3 regions of the Aeribacillus sp. FSL W8-0870 genome follow, and region 2 is predicted to be linked to each of the others. Evidence: predicted binding sites of a transcription regulator. Region 2 holds the regulator's gene; each other region holds the start of a gene.

Region 1 (4,423 bases), 480 kb from region 2:
ATAAATCCAAACTTGTACATAAAAAGAGACTCCTTCCTGATTGTTTTATATGTTTCTTTTGAACTTCTTCCCTATAAACTTAGTTTAAAAGAGAAGAGATTCAGTTGGAAAGGTAGCGAGAAAACGTTTTACTATTCATCTGTTAAGCAACAGAAGCGCATGCTTTGGATAGGCTTGTATGATGAAATGTTTCCCTGCCTTAAATTCTAAAAGCGTTGTAGAATTAATTTTTTATCAGTTCCTACGGCTTGTCAAGTATACTTATGAATTATTTGAATAAAATGACAAATTGATTTATCATGTGTAAAATAAGTTATATTAAAAAATTAAAGGCGGTTTGCAAAAATGTTCAGCAAAGATGCAATTTATAAAATAACGATCCCTATACCTTATCCGATTAAAGATGTGAACGTGTATGTTGTAAAAGGGGACGCATTGACATTAGTGGATGCAGGGATGAAAACGGAGGAAGCGTGGAGAGTTTTTGAACATAAGCTGAAGGAAATAGGGCTTGTGCCTGAGGATATTGAGCAAGTCATTCTTACCCACCATCATCCTGACCATATCGGTTTGCTCGATTTTTTTGATGGCGATCTTCGTGTTTTGGGCCATCGTTTGCTTGCTCCTTGGCTTTCTCATGATGTGCGTTTTTTTGATCGGCAAAAGGAATTTTTTTTAGAATTGTTGAAGCAGTTTGCCGTCCCAGAGTCGTTTAAGTCACACTTAGATCATCTTGATCTTTCCTTATATCCACGCAATCATCCGCTGACCTCCTCCATTCAAGAAGGAGATGAAATAGACGGGATGCCTGGGTTTACAGTCATTGAGACTCCTGGACATGCCCAAAGCCATATCGTTTTGTACAATGAGGAAGACTGCCGAATGATCGGCGGCGATCATTTGCTGAAAACCATTTCCTCCAATCCTGTTCTTGAAATGCCGTATGAAGGAAAAGAGCGTCCAAAACCTCAGCTGCAATATAATGAATCTTTGAAAAAGCTTTTGCATATTCCGATTTCTGTTGTCTTTCCGGGTCATAAAGATGAATTTTTCGATCCTCACCTGTTGATTCGGAACCGTTTAGACAAACAGCATGAACGCGCGCTCACCGTATTAAAGCATTTAGAAAAACAGGAAATGACGGTGTTTGCTCTTTGCAAGCTTCTTTTTCCGTCTGCTTATCAACAAGAGCTTTTATTTGCTATATCAGAAACTGTTGCTCAGCTTGATTATTTAGAACAATATGGAAAAATTAACAAAAGAATAGAAAATGGCGTTTTACTTTTTTCCGCGCAACGAAGAGGTGACAAATAAATGAATTCGCGGCTTAAAGATCGATTGGTAGTTATTACGGGGGCATCGAGCGGGATCGGGGAAAAAATCGCAAGGATCGTTGCAGAAAGCGGTGGACATTTAGTTTTGCTGGCTAGGAGGAAGGATCGTCTCAAGAAACTTTCGGATGAGCTTCAAGCCTCTCACTCTATTTCTTGTACATATTACGAACTGGATGTCAGTGACCTTGACGCAGTTTCCGAAGTATTTACGGACATCACAGAGAATTTTGACCGAGTGGATGTTTTAGTCAATAATGCTGGTTTTGGTATTTTTCGAAATGCAGAGGAAGCAACATTCGAAGAGATGCAGCAAATGTTTAAAGTAAATGTGTTCGGATTAATTGCTGCGACAAAGCTGGTTCTTCCGAAGATGCTGGCCCAACGGGAAGGGCATATTATTAATGTCGCCTCTCAGGCTGGCAAAATAGCTACTCCGAAATCAAGCATCTATTCTGCTACAAAACATGCTGTTTTAGGCTTTACGAACAGCTTGCGGATGGAAGTGGCGGACCGCGGGATTTTTGTAACATCTGTCAATCCGGGTCCAATTGAAACGGATTTTTTCAATCTTGCCGATACGTCAGGGGATTATGTGAAAAACGTCCAACGCTGGATGCTTAATCCGGAAGCTGTTGCACAAAAAATCGTGAGCGTGATGCTGACAAATAAACGGGAAATTAATATGCCTGTTTGGATGGAGCTTGGCGGGCTTGTTTATCGTCTTATGCCCTCCCTATTTGAAAAAGTTGCCGGAAATTTGTTTCGGCAAAAATGACCGGGAGCATGATGCAGGAAATGAACAGAAAGCTGAAGGCGGACTTTTCGCTAAAATCTCCGCTCTCACTTCTGAAAAGGCGCGTCAAGCGTCTTTTTATTTTGACAAAAAATTCAGCTCTTTCACCGATTTGTCTCCAACTTAAATCTTCTAAAAAACGCGGCTGTATTTTGAATAAGCTTTCCAAGCTTAATATCTGTTTTTCGATGCCGTACTTCGTTGTTATGCTTCTTTTGTACCGCGAAAAATGGCGCAAATTCCCATTGAAATCGAACGTATATTCCCATACAATAAAAATAAAATAAAACCGAACATACATTCTCATGAGGGGATGATGGAATGAATTATGAATCGTTTCCAAACCGGCATATATTATGCATCGATATGAAAAGCTTTTATGCGAGCTGTGCGGCGGTCATACTTGGGCTTGATCCTTTAACAGCCCACATTGCTATCGTTGGGGACAAAGAGCGGACAGGAAGCATTGTATTGGCCGCTTCACCAAAACTGAAGGAAGATTTCGGAATTCAAACCGGATCCCGCTTATTTCAAATTCCAAACGACCCCCGCATCCGCCTCATCACTCCGAAAATGGCGACGTATTTACGGATTTCTGCTGAAATTACTCGGCTGCTGAACCGCTATGTTCCGAAAGAAAACATCCATGTTTACAGCGTAGATGAATGTTTTATTACTGCGGATGGAACAGAAAGACTTTGGGGGGATGCGCATAGTCTGGCCGAAAAAATTGTGGAAGATTTACGAAATGAATTTTCTCTCCCATGCGCGGTTGGGATCGGTCCAAACATATTGATGGCGAAGCTTTGTCTAGATTTGGAGGCGAAAAAGAAAGGTATAGCGGAATGGACGTATGATGATGTCAAAACGAAGCTGTGGAGCATCAAGCCGTTGCGTAAGATGTGGGGGATTGGGGCAAGACTTGAAAAAACGTTAAATCGAATGGGAATTTTTACAGTCGGTCAGCTCGCAAATTATCCGTTAGAGCTCCTTGAAAAGAAGTTCGGCGTCATGGGGAATCAGCTTTATTACCACGCATGGGGAATAGATCTTTCCGACATAGGCTCTCCGATTATGCTGGGGCAAATCAGTTTTGGAAAAAATCAAATATTGCTTCGCGACTATCCGGACCCCGAAGAGGTGAAATGCGTCATCTTAGAAATGTGCGAGGAAGTGGCAAAAAGAGCGAGGGAACACCGGATGGCGGGGAGAACAATCAGCCTTGGAATCGGCTACAGCCAAAAGGAAGGCGGAGGAGGATTTTACCGTTCAAAAACGATGGATGTCTCAACAAATATTACGATGGATCTTTATCGAGCCTGCCTTTTGCTGTTTGATCGTTTTTATGAGGGGAAGACAGTCAGAAAAATTTCCATCTCTCTTTCCAACGTGGAAAAAGACAGCGGCATGCAGCTTGATTTGTTTAGGCCGAACCGCATAAAAGAGCATCGTTTAGGATATGTAATGGATGCGATTCGGAACAAGCACGGCTCCAATGCACTGCTGCGCGCTGTTTCGTATACGAAGGCAGGAACGAGTCTTCACCGCAACAAGCTGATCGGCGGGCATTATGCGTAACGAATATGAAGAAAAGAAAGCAAAGGATGGGATAAACAATGATTCAGGATCGTGGAAGCATAAAATGGACAGCTATGATGCTGCCCGAGCATGTGAAATTACTAAGGGAATACAATGAAAGTTTAGATAAAGTCGAAAAACCGGTTTTAGATGAACAAAAATATGAAGAATTTAATGAAGTTATCTGTGAGGCTATGGAAGAGGACATTACTCTACAATTCACCTATTATCAAAAAGGTGAAATAAAGAAGCTTGTCGGCAATATTCATTATATCGATCAGCTAAAAAGAGAATTACGAATTGTTGATTACTTGACTAAAAAACATGTTTTAAAATTAGGAGATATTATTGAAATTGAGCAATACTAAGAAAACAGCATTAGAAATACAAATTTAATAGGGGTAGCGTAAGGTCAGGAAAATGCAGATTTACAACGCTTAGAAAATGACGATAATTAACAGCCCAATTTCTAAAAATTTGAGAAATTGGGCTTTTTGCTACTCTACCATCGGCGTCCTATAATGGAATAACTAAAACATGATCTCAATCTTAAAATCAATTAATTTTTCTTTCACTAAAAAAGCACCCGTTAGTGAATAAGTGACATTCACGGTTAACTAAAAACAATTAAGTTTCACTCTGCCACTATAGGGTCATTTTCTGGAATAAGTAAGAGAATTATTTTCTTAGCTCCTGTAATAATTTACACTTATTAAAA
Region 2 (4,423 bases):
TCGCCATTCCAACGGCCATTGCTATTCCTTGGCCTAATGGTCCAGTTGTTGCGTCAACGCCAGGTGTATGTCCGTATTCAGGATGTCCAGGTGTTTTGCTTCCCCATTGACGAAACGACTTAATATCATCCATGGAAAGATCATAACCCGATAAATGAAGCAAGCTGTAAAGCAGCATCGACCCATGTCCGGCAGATAAAACAAAGCGATCTCGATTAAACCAATTAGGGTTTTCAGGGTTAATGTTCATAAATTTCGTCCACAGCGCATAAGCCATTGGTGCGGCGCCCATTGGCATTCCAGGATGTCCGGAATTCGCCTTTTCAATCGCGTCAATGGATAATGTTCGAATCGTCATGATGGATAAATCTTGAATGGAATGAGTCACCATTATCATCCTCTCATCTGTATTTTCAGTTTATAATCTTATCTTTATTGTTGCAATAAGGCAACACCCATCCGTTAATGCAGCCTTTTATTTTTAAATTTTTTCAATTTTTCCGGTGTAACATCATTACCTTTCGGATCAATCACTGTAACATTTTTTAAGGTGTTTTGAAAATCCCGACGAAACGACTCTAAATATTCCTGCCTTAATTGCTGCTGCTCAAGCTTTTCCTCTTGCGTCAATCCTTCTGACTTAGACTTTTTAGATAGTTCATTAATACGGTTAAGTTTTTCTTTTGAAATCATAAGCTGAACCCCTTGTATATTTTTGCCGCGCTCTTTTATCATACTAAATGCGACCACTAATGACAACAATTATTGCTATGATTCTCCTTTTTCTGACAAAAATTGTTGATATCTGCGATGGACAGTAGCTTTTGAAACGTCATAGCCGAATCCTCTTAATGTTGCCGCTATTTCTGAAAATGTCAGGCCGTTTTTCCGCAATCGGTCAATCTCCTCGATCGGAACTTCTTTTCGCTCTCTTTTATAGGAAGAATTTCTATTCTTTAAATTTTTTTCAGGCCTGTACCCATTTTGTATAGCTCTCAACATTCCCCGCTTTATTTTCAAATTATGAATTTTTCGTTGATATTCTTCGACAATTCCTATGATTTCAAGCACCATCGTGTCTGATTCAGACAGTTCCATCTCCCCGCGATGGGCAGCGGTGAAAATTTTCACACCTTGTTTCAAAATGGAATGGACAATGGCGATTTTGGCATTCCCTCTGCCAATTCTTGTTTCATCCTGTATTAATACCGCTTCAATTTCTTTCTCCTCAATCAATTCCAGCAGTTGAAAAACCCCTTCACGATCAACATCATACCCGCTCGCTTTTTCTTCTATCACTTCAACAACTTCCATACCGTTTTCAGCTGCGAGCTTTAACAGCTCGTCCTTCTGTCTTTTCAAAGATGTTTCCTGCTCATCTTTTTCAGTGCTGACTCTTGCATAAACGACTGCTCTCATGTTAAATGCTCCTTGCGGTTATTCTTTGTTTGCCAAATATTCAGCATTGTAGTATTTATTTTTTTCAATCGGAATGACGATTGTTTCCCCCGGTTTTACAACAAGGCTTTGGAGATTGTTTCGCTCCTGAACCCATTTAACAAACTCTGAATGAGACATATTGTCATATTCTTTATATTCATCAGCGATTTTCCACAAACTGTCCCCTTCCTTCACTTGAACCTCCAAATAATGATCGAGCTCTTCCCTTTCTCCAGTATACGAAATCGCCAAAACTGCCGCCATGATGACAAGGAAAAAAGAAACGATGTAAGACCATGATAATTTATCCATTTAGAACCGCCCCTGAAACAGAATATTTGTTCGGTTTTTTGTTTTTAAGTATAAAAGGGAACACATGTTTCTGTCAAGCAAATATTCGAACTTACGTTTGCTTTTTTGGAAAAATCATGCTATAATCGACACAAATTGATATGACTGAGGTGCTTGACATGTCAACAAAATTATCTAAGAGACAACAAGATATTTTGAACTTCATTAAGGAGGAAGTAAAAAAGAAAGGATACCCTCCCTCTGTAAGAGAAATCGGCGAAGCGGTCGGTCTTGCCTCCAGTTCAACTGTTCACGGGCATTTAGCAAAGCTTGAGAGCAAAGGACTGATTAGAAGAGACCCCACAAAGCCGAGAGCCATTGAAATTTTGGACGATGATGGCAGCCACCTTCTAACAAACAATGTGATCAACGTGCCGGTCATAGGAAAAGTGACGGCTGGTATTCCGATCACTGCCGTTGAAAACATCGAAGAATATTTTCCGCTTCCGAATCATATTGCATCAGGTGATGATCAACTTTTCATGCTTGAAGTAGTCGGAGAAAGCATGATCGAAGCAGGCATTCTGGACGGAGATTTAGTTATTGTCAGACAGCAGCAAACAGCCAATAACGGCGACATCGTTGTCGCGCTCACAGACGACAATGAAGCGACCGTAAAAAGGTTTTTCAAAGAAAAAGACTTTATACGGCTTCAGCCGGAAAACCCAACAATGGAACCGATTATTTTAAAAAATGTGACAATACTCGGAAAAGTGATCGGGCTATACCGCTCCATACACTGAATATTCGATGTCTCAAAACAGGTGAGGCATCCTTTTTCTTTTTATAAAATTTTCAAAATTCCCTCTCTTAGCGATGTTAAATTTTTAAAAATGTTTTCTAATCAATATGTATGCAGACAAGCTAGATTCAATGAAACAAATTTCAGGCGCCTTCTCCGCGCCTGCATGCAAAGCTATTATGCAACAATTCTCAACAGTCATTGTTTTTTGATTTATTTTGTTGTAGAATTTTTTATTGTAGATTTCGCTTCCTTAGCCAGTGCCGGGATGATTTACTGAATTGTTTGAATTCTTCTAACTGCTTAAATTTTAGGTATAGGAGAGGTGCTATGAATCAATTACTTATGAAACAAAGTGAATTGGAAAATGCAAAGCAATATGTCAATGAAGTATTTCAATCCGTGCAAGAAAAAAATCCGAATGAGCCTGAGTTTCTTCAAGCTGTAAAAGAAATATTTGACTCGCTTGTGCCTGTATTTGCTCAACATCCTACATATATAAAACACGGAATACTTGAAAGAATTGTTGAGCCGGAAAGATTGATCATTTTTCGCGTTCCATGGGTGGATGACGAAGGAAAAGTGCGTGTAAACCGCGGATTTAGAGTGCAATATAATAGTGCAATTGGGCCATATAAAGGAGGCTTGCGCTTTCACCCGACCGTCAACGCCAGCATTATTAAATTTTTAGGATTTGAACAAATCTTCAAAAATTCATTGACTGGGCAGCCGATCGGCGGAGGAAAAGGCGGATCTGATTTTGATCCGAAAGGTAAATCAGATGGGGAAATTATGAGATTTACACAAAGCTTTATGACAGAGCTTTACAAACATATTGGACCAGATATTGACGTTCCTGCCGGTGATATTGGAGTTGGCGCAAGAGAGATCGGATACTTGTTTGGCCAATATAAAAGAATACGCGGCGGATTTGAAGCTGGGGTGTTAACCGGAAAAGGCATTGGTTACGGCGGAAGCCTAGCGAGAACCGAAGCGACAGGGTATGGAACTGTTTATTTTGTTGAAGAAATGCTTAAAGACCATGGATTAAGCTTCAAAGGAAGCACAGTTGTTGTCTCTGGTTCTGGGAACGTTGCCATATATGCGATTGAAAAAGCAACACAATTAGGTGCAAAAGTTGTCGCATGCAGCGACTCTGATGGCTACATTTTTGATAAAAATGGAATTAATCTTGAAACGGTTAGAAGGTTAAAAGAAGTTGAAAGAAAAAGAATTAAAGAATATGTAAATGAACATCCTCATGCAGAATATTATGAAGGCTGTTCCGGAATTTGGTCCATTCCGTGCGATATTGCCCTCCCATGCGCTACTCAAAATGAAATCGATAAAAAAGCAGCTGAACTCCTTGTTTCCAACGGACTCAAAGCTGTTGGAGAAGGCGCCAACATGCCGTCTACATTAGAAGCGATCGACGTGTTTTTATCAAACAATATTCTTTTTGGACCTGCAAAAGCTGCTAACGCAGGCGGAGTTGCTGTTTCAGCATTAGAAATGGCTCAAAACAGCGCAAGATTATCTTGGAGCTTTGAAGATGTCGACGCAAAATTACGTGATATCATGAAGAACATTTACCGAAATTGCGTCAACGCTGCAAATGAATACGGCTGCTCCGGAAATCTTGTCGTCGGCGCTAACATTGCAGGATTTAAAAAAGTCGCTGATGCAATGGTAGAACAAGGAGTCATTTAAAAGATAGAAAAATGGTCATTTCCATCATTTATTCTTTATAGTGAGTAAACATATATGATAATCGCTAAAGCTTTACCTACCCTGCTTTGGCGATTCATCATGCTCACTATAATACCCCATCTTAACTTGAGTGAATAGAAATTGACATCACACCGATCCAAATTCACTCTTCTTTATTTC
Region 3 (4,423 bases), 140 kb from region 2:
ATCCGTCAAAATAGAAACCTCTGGCGTGGAGCCTGAGAAAAAAGAGCAAAATAATATTGTCGATGAAAAAGACCGTTCGGTTGAAGAAACAGAACAAGAGGAGAAAAAAGATGAGAACGCCGAAAATGAAACGAAGCAAACATTGACGGTAAAAGAAGTAAGAGGGAAAGAAACCGTATATGAATTGTCCAATGCGGACAAATTGGTGATCGATATTTCAACCAATGGGAATTCGTGGATAGAAGTGAAGAACGGAAAAGGAAAATCGTTTTTTGCAGGAATGATGCGACAAAATGAGCAGAAAACGGTTGATGTAACAGCGGAAGAAGAAGCAAAAATCGTTGTAGGCGATGCTCGATTTACGACCATTCAAGTGAATGGAGAAGCCGTTTCTTATGAAACGGACCCGAATAAAATGGTTCGGCAGGATATTATCATTTTAAATAACAAGAATGAATAAGTCATCGTATGAGATGGCTTATTCTTTCTTACTTTATGCTAGTGGAGGTACAAAATGAATTTGCCAAATCGAATTACTGTATCAAGAATTATGCTAATTCCAATATTTATGATTGTGATGCTTGGCGATTTTAACTGGGGAAATTGGTCGGTCGGTGAAGTAGTTATTCCTGTCAATCATGTCGTTGGCGCCCTCATTTTTATTTTAGCTTCGACGACCGATTGGATTGATGGATATTATGCACGCAAGCTTGGACTTGTGACAAATTTAGGAAAGTTTTTAGATCCTCTTGCCGATAAATTGCTCGTTTCTTCTGCTCTCATCATATTGGTGGAAATAGGTGCTGCTCCGTCTTGGATTGTCATTCTGATCATCAGCCGTGAATTTGCCGTAACCGGATTGCGTTTAGTTCTGGCTGGGGAAGGAGAAGTCGTAGCAGCTAACATGCTCGGCAAAATAAAAACATGGACGCAGATTGTGGCTATTTCCGCTTTGCTTTTACATAATATACCTTTTGAATGGATTTCGTTTCCATTTGCAGACATTGCTTTGTGGGTTGCGCTCTTTTTTACCATTTTATCTGGATGGGACTATTTCATGAAAAATAAACACGCGTTTGTCAATTCGAAATAACCATGTGGAGGAAAATGTATGAATGTAAATGCTGAAATTATTGCTGTCGGTTCAGAACTGTTGCTTGGACAGATCGCCAACACAAACGCCCAATTTATATCAAGAAAGCTTGCCGAAATAGGTGTTAATGTTTTTTATCATACGGTCGTTGGAGACAATGCTGAGAGGCTAGAGCATGCGATCGAAACGGCAAAAAAACGGTCGAATTGCATCATTTTTACCGGCGGGCTCGGCCCGACAAAAGATGATTTGACGAAAGAAACGATTGCACGTATTTTGAATAAACGTCTCGTGATCGACGAGGCGGCGATGAAAAACATTGAGGATTTTTTTAAACGGACGAAACGGACAATGTCGGAAAACAATCGGAAACAAGCATTAGTTTTGGAAGGTTCTACTGTTTTGCCAAATCATTACGGAATGGCGCCAGGAATGGCGTTAGAGGCGAACGGAATTATATATTTGCTCATGCCGGGTGTTCCGAAAGAAATGAAGCCGATGTTTATCAACTACGGTGTGCCGTTTTTGCAATATCATTACGGGTTAAAAGAAAAAATCATCTCGCGTGTGCTTCGTTTCTTTGGCATCGGCGAATCTCAGCTTGAAACAGATATAGAGGATCTGATTGATCAGCAAACAAATCCGACCATCGCGCCGCTGGCAAAAGACGGCGAAGTAACATTGCGCCTGACAGCAAAACATGAAGATGAGTCGACTGCGCTGAAGCTGATTGACGAAACAGAAAAAAAGATTTTAAGCCGTGTTGGCCGATATTTTTATGGACACGGTGAAACTTCGATCCAAGAGCAGCTTATGAAGCTTCTAAAAGAAAAGCAATATACTATTTCGGCTGCAGAAAGTTTGACGGGCGGTCTTTTTTCCGAACAGCTGACCCATTTTCCAGGCGCTTCGAATATTGTGCTTGGAGGAATTGTCTGCTATACAAACGAAGTGAAGCAGCATGTTCTTGGCGTGTCGGAAGAAACGTTGAAAACAAAAGGAGCCGTTAGCTCTGAATGTGCGAAAGAAATGGCGGAAAATATAAAAAAATTGACCGGCAGCAATATCGGCATCAGCTTTACGGGAGTGGCAGGACCTGATCCTTCTGAAGGAAAAGAAGTTGGGACTGTCTATATCGGTATTCAAATCGACGATCGGCCGACGGCAGTCTTTGAGCTTCATCTTTCCGGTACTCGGGAAGGGATCAGGCACAGAACGGCAAATTATGGCTGCTACTATGTAATGAATGTAATAAAGGAAATGGAAAACCGGTTATGAGTGTCTTCATCCGGTTTTTTAATTTTTATATAATGAAAATTAAAAAACGAATAAATGTTCCCTTTTTTCTTGGCAAACAGGAAAAAACACGGTATATTTATTTTGAAGCTATCAATTTTTTAAGGAGGAAATTGTATTGAATCATGATCGTCAAGCTGCCTTGGAAATGGCGTTAAAACAGATTGAAAAACAATTCGGAAAAGGTTCGATAATGAAGCTTGGAGAACAGGCTGAGCGAAAAGTTTCAACAGTTCCAAGCGGATCGCTGGCATTGGATGCAGCTCTTGGCGTCGGCGGATATCCTCGAGGTCGGATTATTGAAATATATGGACCGGAAAGCTCCGGTAAAACGACAGTGGCCCTTCATGCCATTGCTGAAGTTCAAGCTCTAGGCGGGCAAGCAGCGTTCATCGATGCGGAACATGCGCTCGACCCTGTCTATGCGCAAAATTTAGGTGTTAATATTGATGAACTGCTTTTGTCGCAGCCCGATACCGGCGAGCAGGCTCTTGAGATTGCAGAAGCTCTCGTTCGCAGCGGTGCAGTCGACATCATTGTCATTGACTCGGTCGCAGCACTCGTCCCAAAAGCGGAAATTGAAGGCGAAATGGGCGATGCGCATGTCGGATTGCAGGCGCGTCTTATGTCACAAGCGCTTCGGAAGCTTTCAGGAGCCATTAGCAAGTCGAAAACCATTGCGATTTTTATTAATCAAATAAGGGAAAAAGTGGGCGTCATGTTCGGAAATCCCGAGACAACTCCAGGGGGACGCGCGCTGAAATTTTACTCATCTGTCCGCCTTGAAGTGCGCAGAGCTGAACAGCTGAAACAAGGAAATGATATGGTAGGAAACAAAACGAAAATTAAAGTTGTCAAAAACAAAGTAGCGCCTCCTTTTAGAACGGCAGAAGTTGATATCATGTACGGGGAAGGGATTTCAAAAGAAGGAGAAATCATCGACCTGGGAACGGAATTGGATATTATACAAAAAAGCGGTTCGTGGTATTCTTACCAAGAGGAGCGTTTAGGACAGGGAAGAGAAAATGCAAAGCAATTTTTGCGCGAAAATCCGGATATTCGCGATGCCATTCAGCAAGAAATTCGCAAGGCATATGGCCTTGAAACGAATGAACCTGTGCAAGAGGGGCAGGAAACGTTCGAGCTTTTGGATGAATAATGTACGCACATCTTAGCGTAAGGCTGGCGGAGTAGCCGGTCTTATTTTTTTGATCAAAAAAAGCCCCATCCTTTGTTCGACAAGATGAAAACTTGACAAGGGTTATTCCCACATTTAAAATGGATATGTATATTTTTTCATTTTTGCAATATATTTAACATATTTTTTTGGAAAATGTTATTGGGAGAGTAAATGTGTAATGCCGACACTTTCTTTGTGACAAGTTCATAGCAAGAGGAGGTGAAAGAATGGAACTCATTGAAATCATCTCCATTTTGCTTGGCCTAATCGTCGGTGCAGTTGTTGGTTATTTTGTTCGAAAATCCATTGCTGAAGCGAAAATAGCGGGTGCAAAAAACGCCGCGGAACAAATTCTTGAAGATGCTAAGCGTGAAGCTGAAGCAACGAAAAAAGAAGCGCTTCTGGAAGCAAAGGATGAAATTCATAAGCTTCGTTTGGAAGTAGAAAAAGAAATTCGCGAAAGAAGAAATGAACTTCAAAAACAAGAAAACCGTTTAATGCAAAAAGAGGAGAATCTCGATCGAAAAGATGAATCATTAGATAAGCGTGAGGCGATGCTAGATAAAAAAGAAGATTCTCTAAATGAAAGACAACAGCATATTGAAGAGATGGAAAGCAAAGTGGAAAAGATGGTGCAAGAAGGACAAATAGAGCTTGAACGCATTTCGGGTTTATCGCGTGAAGAGGCGAAACAAATCATCCTTGAACGAGTGGAAAAGGAACTTTCTCATGATATTGCTGTAATGGTGAAAGAAGCAGAAACAAAGGCGAAAGAAGAAGCAGACAAAAAAGCAAAGGCAATTCTTTCCCTTGCTATACAGCGCTGTGCAGCAGATCATGTGGCTGAAACGACC

What was found. The regulator LexA, encoded in region 2, represses DNA repair genes until DNA is damaged. The targets are predictions, from matches to a motif close to CGAACATATGTTCG.
Region 1: NSU02_RS13105 (UV damage repair protein UvrX) is a predicted target of LexA. The motif match lies at 2,380-2,393, and genes of this name have one in related genera.
Region 3: recA (recombinase RecA) is a predicted target of LexA. The motif match lies at 2,419-2,432, and genes of this name have one in related genera.

Annotation. Positions count from the first base shown of each region.
Region 1 is NZ_CP150165.1:2,689,230-2,693,652, reverse strand. Features, by position in the region: gene proC (pyrroline-5-carboxylate reductase) at 1-20, opposite strand, end outside; gene NSU02_RS13115 (MBL fold metallo-hydrolase) at 346-1,314, shown strand; gene NSU02_RS13110 (SDR family oxidoreductase) at 1,315-2,109, shown strand; gene NSU02_RS13105 (UV damage repair protein UvrX) at 2,449-3,705, shown strand; gene NSU02_RS13100 (YolD-like family protein) at 3,744-4,073, shown strand.
Region 2 is NZ_CP150165.1:2,209,769-2,214,191, forward strand. Features, by position in the region: gene tkt (transketolase) at 1-391, opposite strand, end outside; gene NSU02_RS10690 (DUF896 domain-containing protein) at 463-693, opposite strand; gene NSU02_RS10695 (recombinase family protein) at 769-1,419, opposite strand; gene NSU02_RS10700 (LysM peptidoglycan-binding domain-containing protein) at 1,438-1,752, opposite strand; gene lexA (transcriptional repressor LexA) at 1,911-2,534, shown strand; gene gdhA (NADP-specific glutamate dehydrogenase) at 2,864-4,243, shown strand.
Region 3 is NZ_CP150165.1:2,351,095-2,355,517, reverse strand. Features, by position in the region: gene NSU02_RS11350 (RodZ domain-containing protein) at 1-460, shown strand, start outside; gene pgsA (CDP-diacylglycerol--glycerol-3-phosphate 3-phosphatidyltransferase) at 515-1,093, shown strand; gene NSU02_RS11340 (competence/damage-inducible protein A) at 1,112-2,371, shown strand; gene recA (recombinase RecA) at 2,538-3,548, shown strand; gene rny (ribonuclease Y) at 3,797-4,423, shown strand, end outside.